DNA from 3 places in the Paenibacillus sp. FSL L8-0436 genome. Region 3 is predicted to be linked to each of the others. Evidence: riboswitches for the same ligand, from Rfam matches in the RefSeq annotation. Region 3 holds a riboswitch; each other region holds the start of a gene.
The links. Region 3 has a riboswitch for cobalamin ahead of metE (5-methyltetrahydropteroyltriglutamate--homocysteine S-methyltransferase). Riboswitches for the same ligand answer to the same signal wherever they lie in the genome.
Positions count from the first base shown of each region.

Region 1: another riboswitch for cobalamin. It lies ahead of NSS79_RS04960 (DUF4430 domain-containing protein); the one in region 3 lies ahead of metE (5-methyltetrahydropteroyltriglutamate--homocysteine S-methyltransferase).
Region 2: another riboswitch for cobalamin. It lies ahead of NSS79_RS09000 (energy-coupling factor ABC transporter permease); the one in region 3 lies ahead of metE (5-methyltetrahydropteroyltriglutamate--homocysteine S-methyltransferase).

Region 1 is NZ_CP151955.1:1,071,223-1,074,499, reverse strand. Features, by position in the region: gene NSS79_RS04960 (DUF4430 domain-containing protein) at 1-2,019, opposite strand, end outside; cobalamin riboswitch at 2,282-2,482, opposite strand; gene NSS79_RS04955 (glycosyltransferase) at 2,937-3,277, opposite strand, start outside.
Region 2 is NZ_CP151955.1:1,980,893-1,984,169, forward strand. Features, by position in the region: gene NSS79_RS08995 (ArsR family transcriptional regulator) at 15-989, opposite strand; cobalamin riboswitch at 1,153-1,342, shown strand; gene NSS79_RS09000 (energy-coupling factor ABC transporter permease) at 1,605-2,369, shown strand; gene NSS79_RS09005 (energy-coupling factor ABC transporter substrate-binding protein) at 2,369-2,665, shown strand; gene cbiQ (cobalt ECF transporter T component CbiQ) at 2,649-3,277, shown strand, end outside.
Region 3 is NZ_CP151955.1:5,174,285-5,177,561, reverse strand. Features, by position in the region: gene NSS79_RS23830 (undecaprenyl-diphosphate phosphatase) at 1-530, shown strand, start outside; cobalamin riboswitch at 816-1,027, shown strand; gene metE (5-methyltetrahydropteroyltriglutamate--homocysteine S-methyltransferase) at 1,191-3,277, shown strand, end outside.

The sequences.
Region 1 (3,277 bases), 3.3 Mb from region 3:
TGCAACGGAATTAACTACCTGCGTATTGGCACCGGCAAAATAGACAAGCACCTTATCCTGCGCCTGCAGTTTGAAATCACCCATGCCTTCGCTTGGGTAGATCCATTTCCCGCCGCGCGACACCAGGAAGTTCCAATAGCCGTCATGGGTTCCGTTCTTAATCCCATTAATGCCCGACACATAGCTGCCATAGGAGGACTCCGTAATCTCCAGCGGAATATTTCCGGATGCCGTAAGCTTCTTCAATGCCGCCAGCGCGTTGGATGCTTGCAGCGCTCCCTCAGCGACCGGCCCCTCAGGTCCTTCAACCGACAGATGGACTGGTACATTCTTGGAGATTACCTTTACAGCTTGCGAATATTTAACGATAGTTGGTGCATTGTCCGCAACATAGCCGGTTACGGTTAGCGTATAGTCTCCTGCCGGAACACCTTCGGCAAATACCGCTTTGCCGTCTTCACCGGTTATTGCCTTCCAGTCTCCGACCGCCACCTCCACACCAGATGCACTTGAGGTTACAGGACTCGAAATATTTGTGGCATTGTCCCATACCCATTTTATCTGGGTAACCGTGACTGAGAAAGGCTCCTCCTCACCCGGCTGCGACGCGGACAGCGTCAGCGAATTCACCAGCTGCGTATCATTGCCCGCATAATAAACGAGGACCCGGTCTGCTTCCTTAAGTTTAAAATCCTTCATTCCTACATCGGGATCAATCCATGCCCCGTCCCGGGACACAGCATATTTCCAGCCATCCCAGCCGCCGTAGATTCCGGCATGGATACCGCCGATTCCCGTCACATAGCTGCCTGATTCATTCTTAATCGGAAGGCCCTTCTGGACTGCCACTTTCTCCAGTACCTCGAGGACATTGCCTGCGTATGCCATCCCTTCTCCCAGCGTGTTCTGCGGCCCTTCAATTACAAGGGGCACATACACTAACGGATTCGGAACCGCAGGCTTAGTGAAGTCATACAGCTTGCCGTTTCCGCCCCCGCTGTACAGGGTGTAGGCCACCAGCGCCTGCAGCCCCTGCTCTGTAGCAAATGCATTTACATTTCCGCCCTGATTATGGGCAAACCCGCCGCCCTCTACGCTGAAGCTGAGCAGTCTGCTTATCAGGTCTGCTTCACCCTTGGTGAATTCTGCTCCTTCCGGGTCTACCCCGAAGGAGGCAAGGCCGATAATGACCTGTGCCGCGCTTTCGCTGCTGCCTCCAAAGCCACCGTTGCTGTCCTGCGCAGCGGACAGCCAGGCTACTGCTTTTTGCCCGGCAGTTGCAACCGCCGGATCACTCTTATGCGCAGCAAGGGCCGTCAAAGCCATCGCCGTCATATCCGGCTCGCTTGCCCCGGAAGTCAAGGCGAACCCGCCGTCTGCATTCTGCTTGGACAGGATCTCGCTCAGCAGCGCCGCTTTGCTCCATTTGGCATCCGCCCCAATGGTATAATTGCCGGAATCCAGTGCCAGCAGCGCATAGACCGGATTGTTCAGCGTCTGGCCGCTCATTTTGTCACTGTTATAGATACGCTCAACCAGATTATAACCCGGCTCAGAGCCGTTTCCGGCAAAATTCGCCGGATCAGCCCCCACGGCTTGTACCGCGAGCACAATCCGTGCATAATCAGTGATTGCGGCAAAGCTGCCGCTGGCCGCCCGCACTTTTTGCTCCAGCAGCCGGACATAACTTTCCGGTACTTTGTAGCCCGCCTGTGCGAGGCCAACCGCCTGCCATTCTGACGTCACACCGCTGCTGAGCATATACTCGGCAGCCGCATAGGTCGCTCCGGCAACGGTAATCTGCTGCTTCGCTGTTAATGCAGCCGCAGCCGGCTCTGCACCAGACTCGTCTGCTGCATATACAGCAGACGTAACACTTTCCGTTCCCCCGGACGCGGTAGCGGAGACCGCCCCGGCAAACACTTGTCCTGAAGGAACAAGCGCTGTTCCCAGAATCGAAATAACCAGCAATAAAGCCAGGCCAAGCATAAAGGACTTGGCAGAGAGAAGAGTCTTCATCGTTAACCTCTTTCCGTGAATAAAATAGTGAAGCAGCGGACAACAAGAAGAAACGGCTATGCTGTCCCTTTCAAAAGGACGGGGCCGTTTCTGCGAGAGAGAAGGAACACGTACAATAACTGACTTATACTTCATCCTCATCCCTCAAAAAAACCGCCCCTGCTAAGGGCGGCCTCGGAAGAATACAAATGAAGCACGGCGGTGCTCAAGCTCCGCGCCCACGTCCATTTGTAATGTTCCGCATTCTTACCCCACGAAGAATAGAAACGTTCAAGAAAAAGGCAGGTCTCCTGGCTTATGCTTCACCGCTTCCCTCCGCCTTCCCATCCTTGCTTCACAGGACAGTGGCACCCTTAAGAGTCGCTCCGCATTTACAGTGGCGGGACCGCGCCGGACTTACACCGGCCTTCCCTTTTAAGCAAATTCTATGGATAGAATCTGCACCCTTTTCACTAGACTATCAAATTTTAATATTCATAATCATATCCACTATTCCCTTGTATGTCTATAGAAAAGCTGTTCCAATGCCGCCCGTTGTCGGCTGATCCCTTTTCGAAAGCATCAAACATACTCTTCGTTGCTCCCAGCCTGTCTGCACGCAGTTCATCATTAGTAGCGGAAAAAATGCCCGCTAAGTTTTGGCTACTCCCACATTAATAAGGATTAGGCGGATTTACACCCGCTATTATTTCGCAAAACGCCTCATCTGGCTCAACCGGATAATTTAGCGGTAATATTTCGTCTTATACCACTTATTCTCAATCTATAGTCCACAATATAGGGAAATATCCCCTTTACTGGGTATGATCTGCAATAACCAACACCGGAGCTCAGTGTAAAAAAAATCCTGAACGCGCATCTACCCTACTCTTTCGGGCAAAACATGCAGTTCAGGATTTTTGTCTATTTATATCGCTTTACTCAGGAGCATCGGTTGCTGCTCCGGCATCATCCGAAGGCGTTGCAGTCGCAGCTGCAGTAGGCTGGGCACTCGGTGTAGGGGCAGCCGTAAGTGCCGGATCCGACTGCAGAGTCAGCTTATAATCGCCCGCGATGATCATGTTGCCTTCGGTCAGCTTAGCCCCCGGTTCCAGATCCACAGTGACTTGGTACGATGCTCCCCCGGTCACACCCGGCGAAGGCGAGGATGATACAGCCGGGGACGCGCCAGCTTCCGTTCCGGCGTTCACATTCCCTGTCGCGCCGGCTTCCGTTCCGGCGTTCGCGTTCCCTGTCGCGCCGGCTTCCGTTCCGGCGT
Region 2 (3,277 bases), 3.2 Mb from region 3:
CAGGCGTCGCTTGGCTAGGAAACTGTTCCATTCCCATTGTCAGTACCTGCTGCATCCCTTTTATCCGCGTCAGCACCATTGAATCCATCGGTATATAACAGCTCTATGACCAGATCCTCGTTGTAATTGCCGAAGCCTTTGCCGAATAAGGTGAGCCCGCCGATATGTTCGGCATCCTCTTCCACCGAGAGCCTGAAGGTCCACTGCTTGTTGCGGATTGCAACCTGCTCCAGCGTAATGTCAGAGAGTTTTAAGCCGTCCATATAGGTTCCTTTTGGGGTAATGCGCAGCTGCTTGAGCAGGCCGTATTGATTGGTGTACGCCGGCCACCAGGCAGGGGTATATTTCCCCGGGCTGTCTCCGTAATCGCCTGGGCTAGTCCAATATCCGAGCTTCTGGCCATTCAGCGTGAACGCAATATCCGAAGGCCAGTTATTATTGGTTGACGGTGCTTCGGAGGCAATCTCCATCGTAATGATGAGCTCCTCCGGCTGCTGGCTGGACAACAGGAAGTTGGGTATTTTGTATTCGACATAACCTTTGCCAAACCAGAGAATTCCGGCATTCATCCGCTCCATATCCCAGAAATAACGCGGATCGTCGAAGCTGCCGATGATATGCTCGGTAGTGGCCAGTCCGCAGGTTGGCTCTATCTCAAAGTCGGAATAATGTCCGACCGGTATTTCTTTCCGGTGACCCTTGCGCTCTGCTTTGGCCTGGAGCGGGAAGATAATCTCCACCCCTTCAGCGGCAAGAGAACAAATCTTCTGCAGTCCGCTTCGTCCGGGGGCCATATGGGTGCGGATCAGTCCGGCCGTTTCCAGCTTACGCACATGCATTGTCATAATGGCGCTGCTCAGCTTGACCGCTCCCGCCAATTCCTTTACGTTCATGGGCTGAACAGCAAGCAGCTGCAGCATTCGCAGACGTACAGCGCTTGAGAGCGCCTCGTACACCGGCAGGGAATCTTCGGTAAGATCAAGTTTCATTTTCTGGGTACGCCTCCGGATTCAAGTTATATAGTTAATAATTATATTACTTAAATGGCTTTCTTACAACCCGTAGGGTTCACCGGATGGTGTGCTGGAGAACTTTGCCGCTCCACTTTTATCACAGACACTACCCGGCGAAGTTTACTATAATGTACAGGATAAATTAGCGATAAGACAAGGTGCCCTTGTAACTACAAGGGGTAACAGGGAATCGGGTGCAAATCCCGAGCGGTCCCGCCACTGTAAGGAAGAGCTGAACTTCAGCATGTCACTCGGCAAACAGCCGGGGAAGACGAAGGAAGGCGTTATGATCCCGAGCCAGGAGACCTACCTTGTTTGCGCGCACCACGACTCTACGCGGATAGGAGCGGTGTACGAATTGGTTAAAGAGATGAAGGCATGCAGTTTTGGAGACGGTGGATTTTGAAGATTTGGTGCAGAGCAAGTGCCGTCTTCAGCTCCCCCACATTACAATTCTGCGAATTCTCCGCGCTGTTGCAGCGGGAACACCATCTCTTACATATCTGATGACGTACATAGCACTCCCACCCCCCGGGGCGGGAGTTTTTGATTTGATGCGGCACAAAATGACGAATCGATGGAGGGAAAAGCATGAACAAACGCAAGTTTTGGAGTTTTGCTGCACTTATTGCCGGATTTAGCGTTTATTTTTTGCTGAATGAGCCGGGCACGGCCAATGCGATGCATATTATGGAGGGGTTTCTGCCGGTAGGCTGGGCCGTATTTTGGTGGGCGGCGTTTCTGCCGTTTTTTGCCCTTGGAGTCCTTAAGCTGAAGAAAATGACCAAGGACAACCCGGAGCTGAAGCTGCTGCTTGGGCTGGCGGGTGCATTTACCTTTGTCTTGTCGGCACTCAAAATGCCTTCCGTAACCGGAAGCAGCTCCCATCCTACAGGAACGGGACTTGGTGCTGTAATGCTGGGGCCGCTGCCGATGAGCGTAATCGGGTCTGTTGTGCTGCTGTTTCAGGCGCTGCTGCTGGCACACGGGGGGATAACGACACTCGGAGCGAATGCATTTTCGATGGCGGTGGCTGGTCCTTTTGCCGGGTATGCGGTCTATAAACTGCTGATGAAGGTGAATGGACGTGAAAAGCTGGCTGTCTTTATGGCGGCGGCAGTGGCTGATCTCATGACGTATGTAGTGACCTCGGTTCAGCTTGCAGTGGCTTTTCCGGCAGCAGACGGAGGTGTGCTGGCTTCTCTGATTAAGTTCGGCGGTATTTTTGCCGTGACGCAGATTCCGCTCGCTATCAGCGAGGGGCTGCTGACCGTGCTGCTCTGGAACTGGCTGAAATCCTACAGCCCGAATGAGCTGTCACTGCTGAAACGGCAAACCAAGGGAGGAAGTCTGTGATGAGCAATAAGTGGAAAAATGGGTTGATGCTGCTGGCGGTGATTTTGCTGGTGGTGCTGCCTCTGCTGCTGGTGAACGGGGAATTCGGCGGGGCTGACGATGCCGCAGAGGGTGTAATTACAGAGATTGATCCCGGTTATGAGCCCTGGTTCAAACCGCTGACGGAGTTGCCCGGCGAAACGGAAAGCATGCTGTTCGCGCTGCAGGCGGCGATCGGGGCCGGAGTGATTGGCTATTCCATCGGCCTGCTGAAAGGCAGACAGGACCGGCGCAAGCTTAATGATCAGAAGAATTGATGCGTTATCCTACAGCAATGCGCTGAGGCAGCTGCCCGCGATGTGGAAAAGCCTGTTCGCAGCAGTCATGTTCATCCTTTCCTATGCGCTTCATCCGGCCTTGCAGCTTGTGATTGCGGGCTGGATGACCGTGTGGTGTGTCCTGTACGCCAAAATCCCGCTGCGCGCCTACGGCCTGCTGTTTGGTACGGCACTTTTGTTCTTTTGTCTGAGCCTGCCGGCCTTATTGCTTGAAATTGGCCTTCCAACTGCCGGTGAGGCGGTAATGTCCTTGCAGCTCCCGGCTTCGACTCGTTCGCTATACATTACGGCGGAGGGGCTGCACCGGGCAGGATTGCTGCTGGCGCGCGTATTGGCCTGCCTGACCTGCTGCTTTTTCATTATATTTACAACACCGTTCGGAGAATTGCTGCAGGTACTCCGCAGGCTGCGGATGCCGCAGATCGTACTGGAGCTCATGCTGATTATGTACCGTTTTCTATTCCTGCTGAGTGATACAGCACATGGAATGATGCTGGCCCGGCGGCTGCGCGGCGGCAAAAGAGGACGGGTGGCCAAACTGCGTGAAGTTGCAGGAATGGCGGGCTCGCTGTTTGCCAATACGATGCACCG
Region 3 (3,277 bases):
TTATCCCTGCAGGAATCCTCGGTTTTCTGTTCGAGGATTACATCGATGAGCATTTATTTTCAACATCAACGGTGCTGATCGGTCTGGTCATTGGTGCAATATTCATGATTTTTTCCGACCGGTTCGCCCCCAAAAATATCAAGACAGAGAGTGTTGACCAAATTACATATAGACAGGCGCTATCGGTAGGTTTGATCCAATGCTTGTCGCTCTGGCCCGGCTTTTCACGCTCCGGATCGACCATCTCAGGTGGTGTGCTGCTGGGTATGAGCCACCGTGCGGCTGCCGATTTCACCTTTATTATGGCAGTGCCGATTATGGCGGGTGCGAGTCTGATTTCACTGGTCAAGAACTGGCAGTATTTTACGATAGATGCCCTGCCGTTTTTTATTGCCGGGTTTATTAGTGCCTTCCTGTTCGCGCTGCTCTCTATGAAGTTTTTCCTGAAGCTGATCAACCGGATCAAGCTCATGCCGTTTGCGATTTACCGTCTCGTTCTTGCCGGGGTAGTCTACCTCGTCTGGTTCTAAAAGACAGGCTGAAACAGTCCGTTAACTGCTATCATTTATCGAAAAGGAACCGGGTGTACCTCCTTGCCAAGGACGGTGCAGCGGTTCTTTTTGCTGTATACCAAACGTTCTGCTGAAGCTGCTTCTTGAAGAGAGGCTGTGAGGGAATGTGCGGCAGAATCCCCGCAAAATGAGCCTGCACGGCGCCAGCTATAGGGAATGTGTATAACGGGAATACCCGTAAATCTGTTGCGGATAAGGCATCGGATTCAGTATGATGACATCAGATTACGGGATGAATACAATTTGCAAATATCGGAGACAGGCGCCAGCCAGAGCATCAGAAAGGCCCGGAGGCTTAATAGGGAAATTCGGTGACAAGCCGATGCGGTCCCGCCACTGTAACGGAAGAGTTCATAGCAGCCCATGTCACTGGCCATCTCTACTTCGCCGGGAAGACTTGCTGATGGATGCCGACGCCGCTAGCCAGGAGACCTGCCCGTCTCAACAGCACTGCAGTACCTACGGAAGATAGGGAGGTGTTAAGACGTTACCCATTGGCAGCCCATGGGCGTCTTTCCCTGCGGCCTGGTTAGGGGAAGACGCTCTTTATTATTGATACCGACTGAGATCATTAACTAAAGCTTAAGGCATTTATTATAAACAAGGGAGTGACTGTATATGACAAACAACATCAAGACGAGCAGCCTCGGTTATCCGAGAATCGGAAAGAACCGGGAGTGGAAAAAGACGCTGGAGGCTTACTGGAGCGGCAAAATCAATGAAGAAACCTTCCGTGCGGAAATGGCCGGGATTCAGCTTCAGCACCTCAAGACACAGCAGCAGGCCGGGATCGCACTGATTCCTGTCAATGATTTCACCTTTTATGACCATGTGCTGGATACCGCTGCTATGTTTGGCATTGTTCCTCCGCGTTATGCCTACGATGGCGGTGGCATTCCGCTCGATCTGTACTTCGCCATGGCGCGCGGCAATTCGGCCGCCCCTGCCTGCGAGATGACCAAATGGTTCAATACGAATTACCATTATATCGTGCCGGAAATCGGCGGGCAGACTCCCCGCCTGATTGAGAACAAACCGCTTGCTGCCTACCGTTTCGCCAAAGAGCAGGCGGGTATTGAGGGCAAGCCGGTTATAGTCGGACTCTATACCTTCCTGAAGCTCTCCAAGGGGTTCGCTGCTGATCAAATTGCAGAGGTTGCTGCCCGTTTCCTGCCGGTGTATGTGCAGCTGCTGCAGGAGCTGCAGCAGGAAGGCGTGGCTTGGGTACAGATCGATGAACCGGCAATTGTCACCGGCTTAACCGCGGAAGAAGTTGAACTGCTGGGAACGATCTACAGAGAGATTGCTGCAGCAGTGCCCGGACTTCATGTCTTGCTGCAGACTTACTTTGAAGCCGCAGAGCCGCTGGAAGTGCTGCTGAAGTTGCCTGTGCAGGGCATCGGATTGGACTTCGTCCATGACGGCGGGGCCAATCTGGCCTCGATCCGGCGTCTGGGCTGGCCAGAGGACAAATGGCTGGGAGCGGGCATTATCGACGGGCGCAATATTTGGCGCTCCGATCTGGATGCCAAGCTTGAGCTGGTCCGCGCACTGAAGTCCCATGTGCCGGACGAACGGCTGATCCTCCAGCCATCCTCCAGTCTGCTGCATGTGCCTGTAACTGTTCAAGGCGAGGACAAGTTAAAGCCTGCGGTACGGCAAGCGTTGGCCTTCGCCGACGAGAAGCTGGCGGAGCTGAGCCTGATTGCAGCAGCGGCGGGCGAGGATGGGCAGGTCTATGCCGCAGCGCTCGCCGAGAGCCGCGAGGCGCTGAAAGTGTTCCGCGCCCTGCCGGAACGCGGGCGCCAGGATGTGGCTGAGCAGGTGCGCAGCCTGGATAAGCTGCCGGACAGCCGCAGCTTGCCCTTCGCGGAACGCGTAAAGGTGCAGCAGCAGAAGTGGCAGCTGCCGCTGCTGCCGACAACGACGATCGGCAGCTTCCCGCAGACGCCTGAAGTGCGCCAGGCCCGGCTCAAATGGCGTAAGGGCGTCTGGAACCAGGAGCGTTATGACGGATTTATCCGCCAGCAAATTGCAGATGCGATTACTTTTCAAGAGGAGCTCGGGCTGGATGTGCTCGTGCACGGTGAATTTGAGCGGACGGATATGGTTGAATTCTTCGGCGAGAAGCTGGCAGGGTACCTCTTTACCAAAGGGGGCTGGGTCCAATCCTACGGTTCACGTTGTGTGAAGCCGCCGGTCATTTATGCCGATGTTGCGTTTACCGGCCCTATGACCGTGAAGGAAAGTCTGTACGCCCAGTCGCTCACCAGTCTTCCGGTAAAAGGGATGCTGACCGGTCCGGTGACCATTCTGAACTGGTCGTTTGTCCGTGATGATCTCAGCCGTGAAGAGGTGGCTAACCAGATCGCCCTTACCTTACGTTATGAGGTTCAGGCGCTTGAGGAAGCGGGAATCGAGATGATTCAGGTGGATGAACCGGCGATCCGTGAAGGCCTGCCGTTAAAGGCTGAAGATCATGAGCATTATTTGAGCTGGGCGGTAAGATCTTTCCGTATCGCTACCAACTCTGTGAAGGCGACCACGCAGATCCATACGCATATGTGCTACAGTGAGTTCAATGACATGATCGGACCGATCTCGGCGATGGATGCCGATGTAATCTCCATCGAGACCTCGCGCAGCCATGGGGAGCTGATCGTCAGCTTTGAAGAACAGGAGTATGACAAGGGAATCGGTCTTGG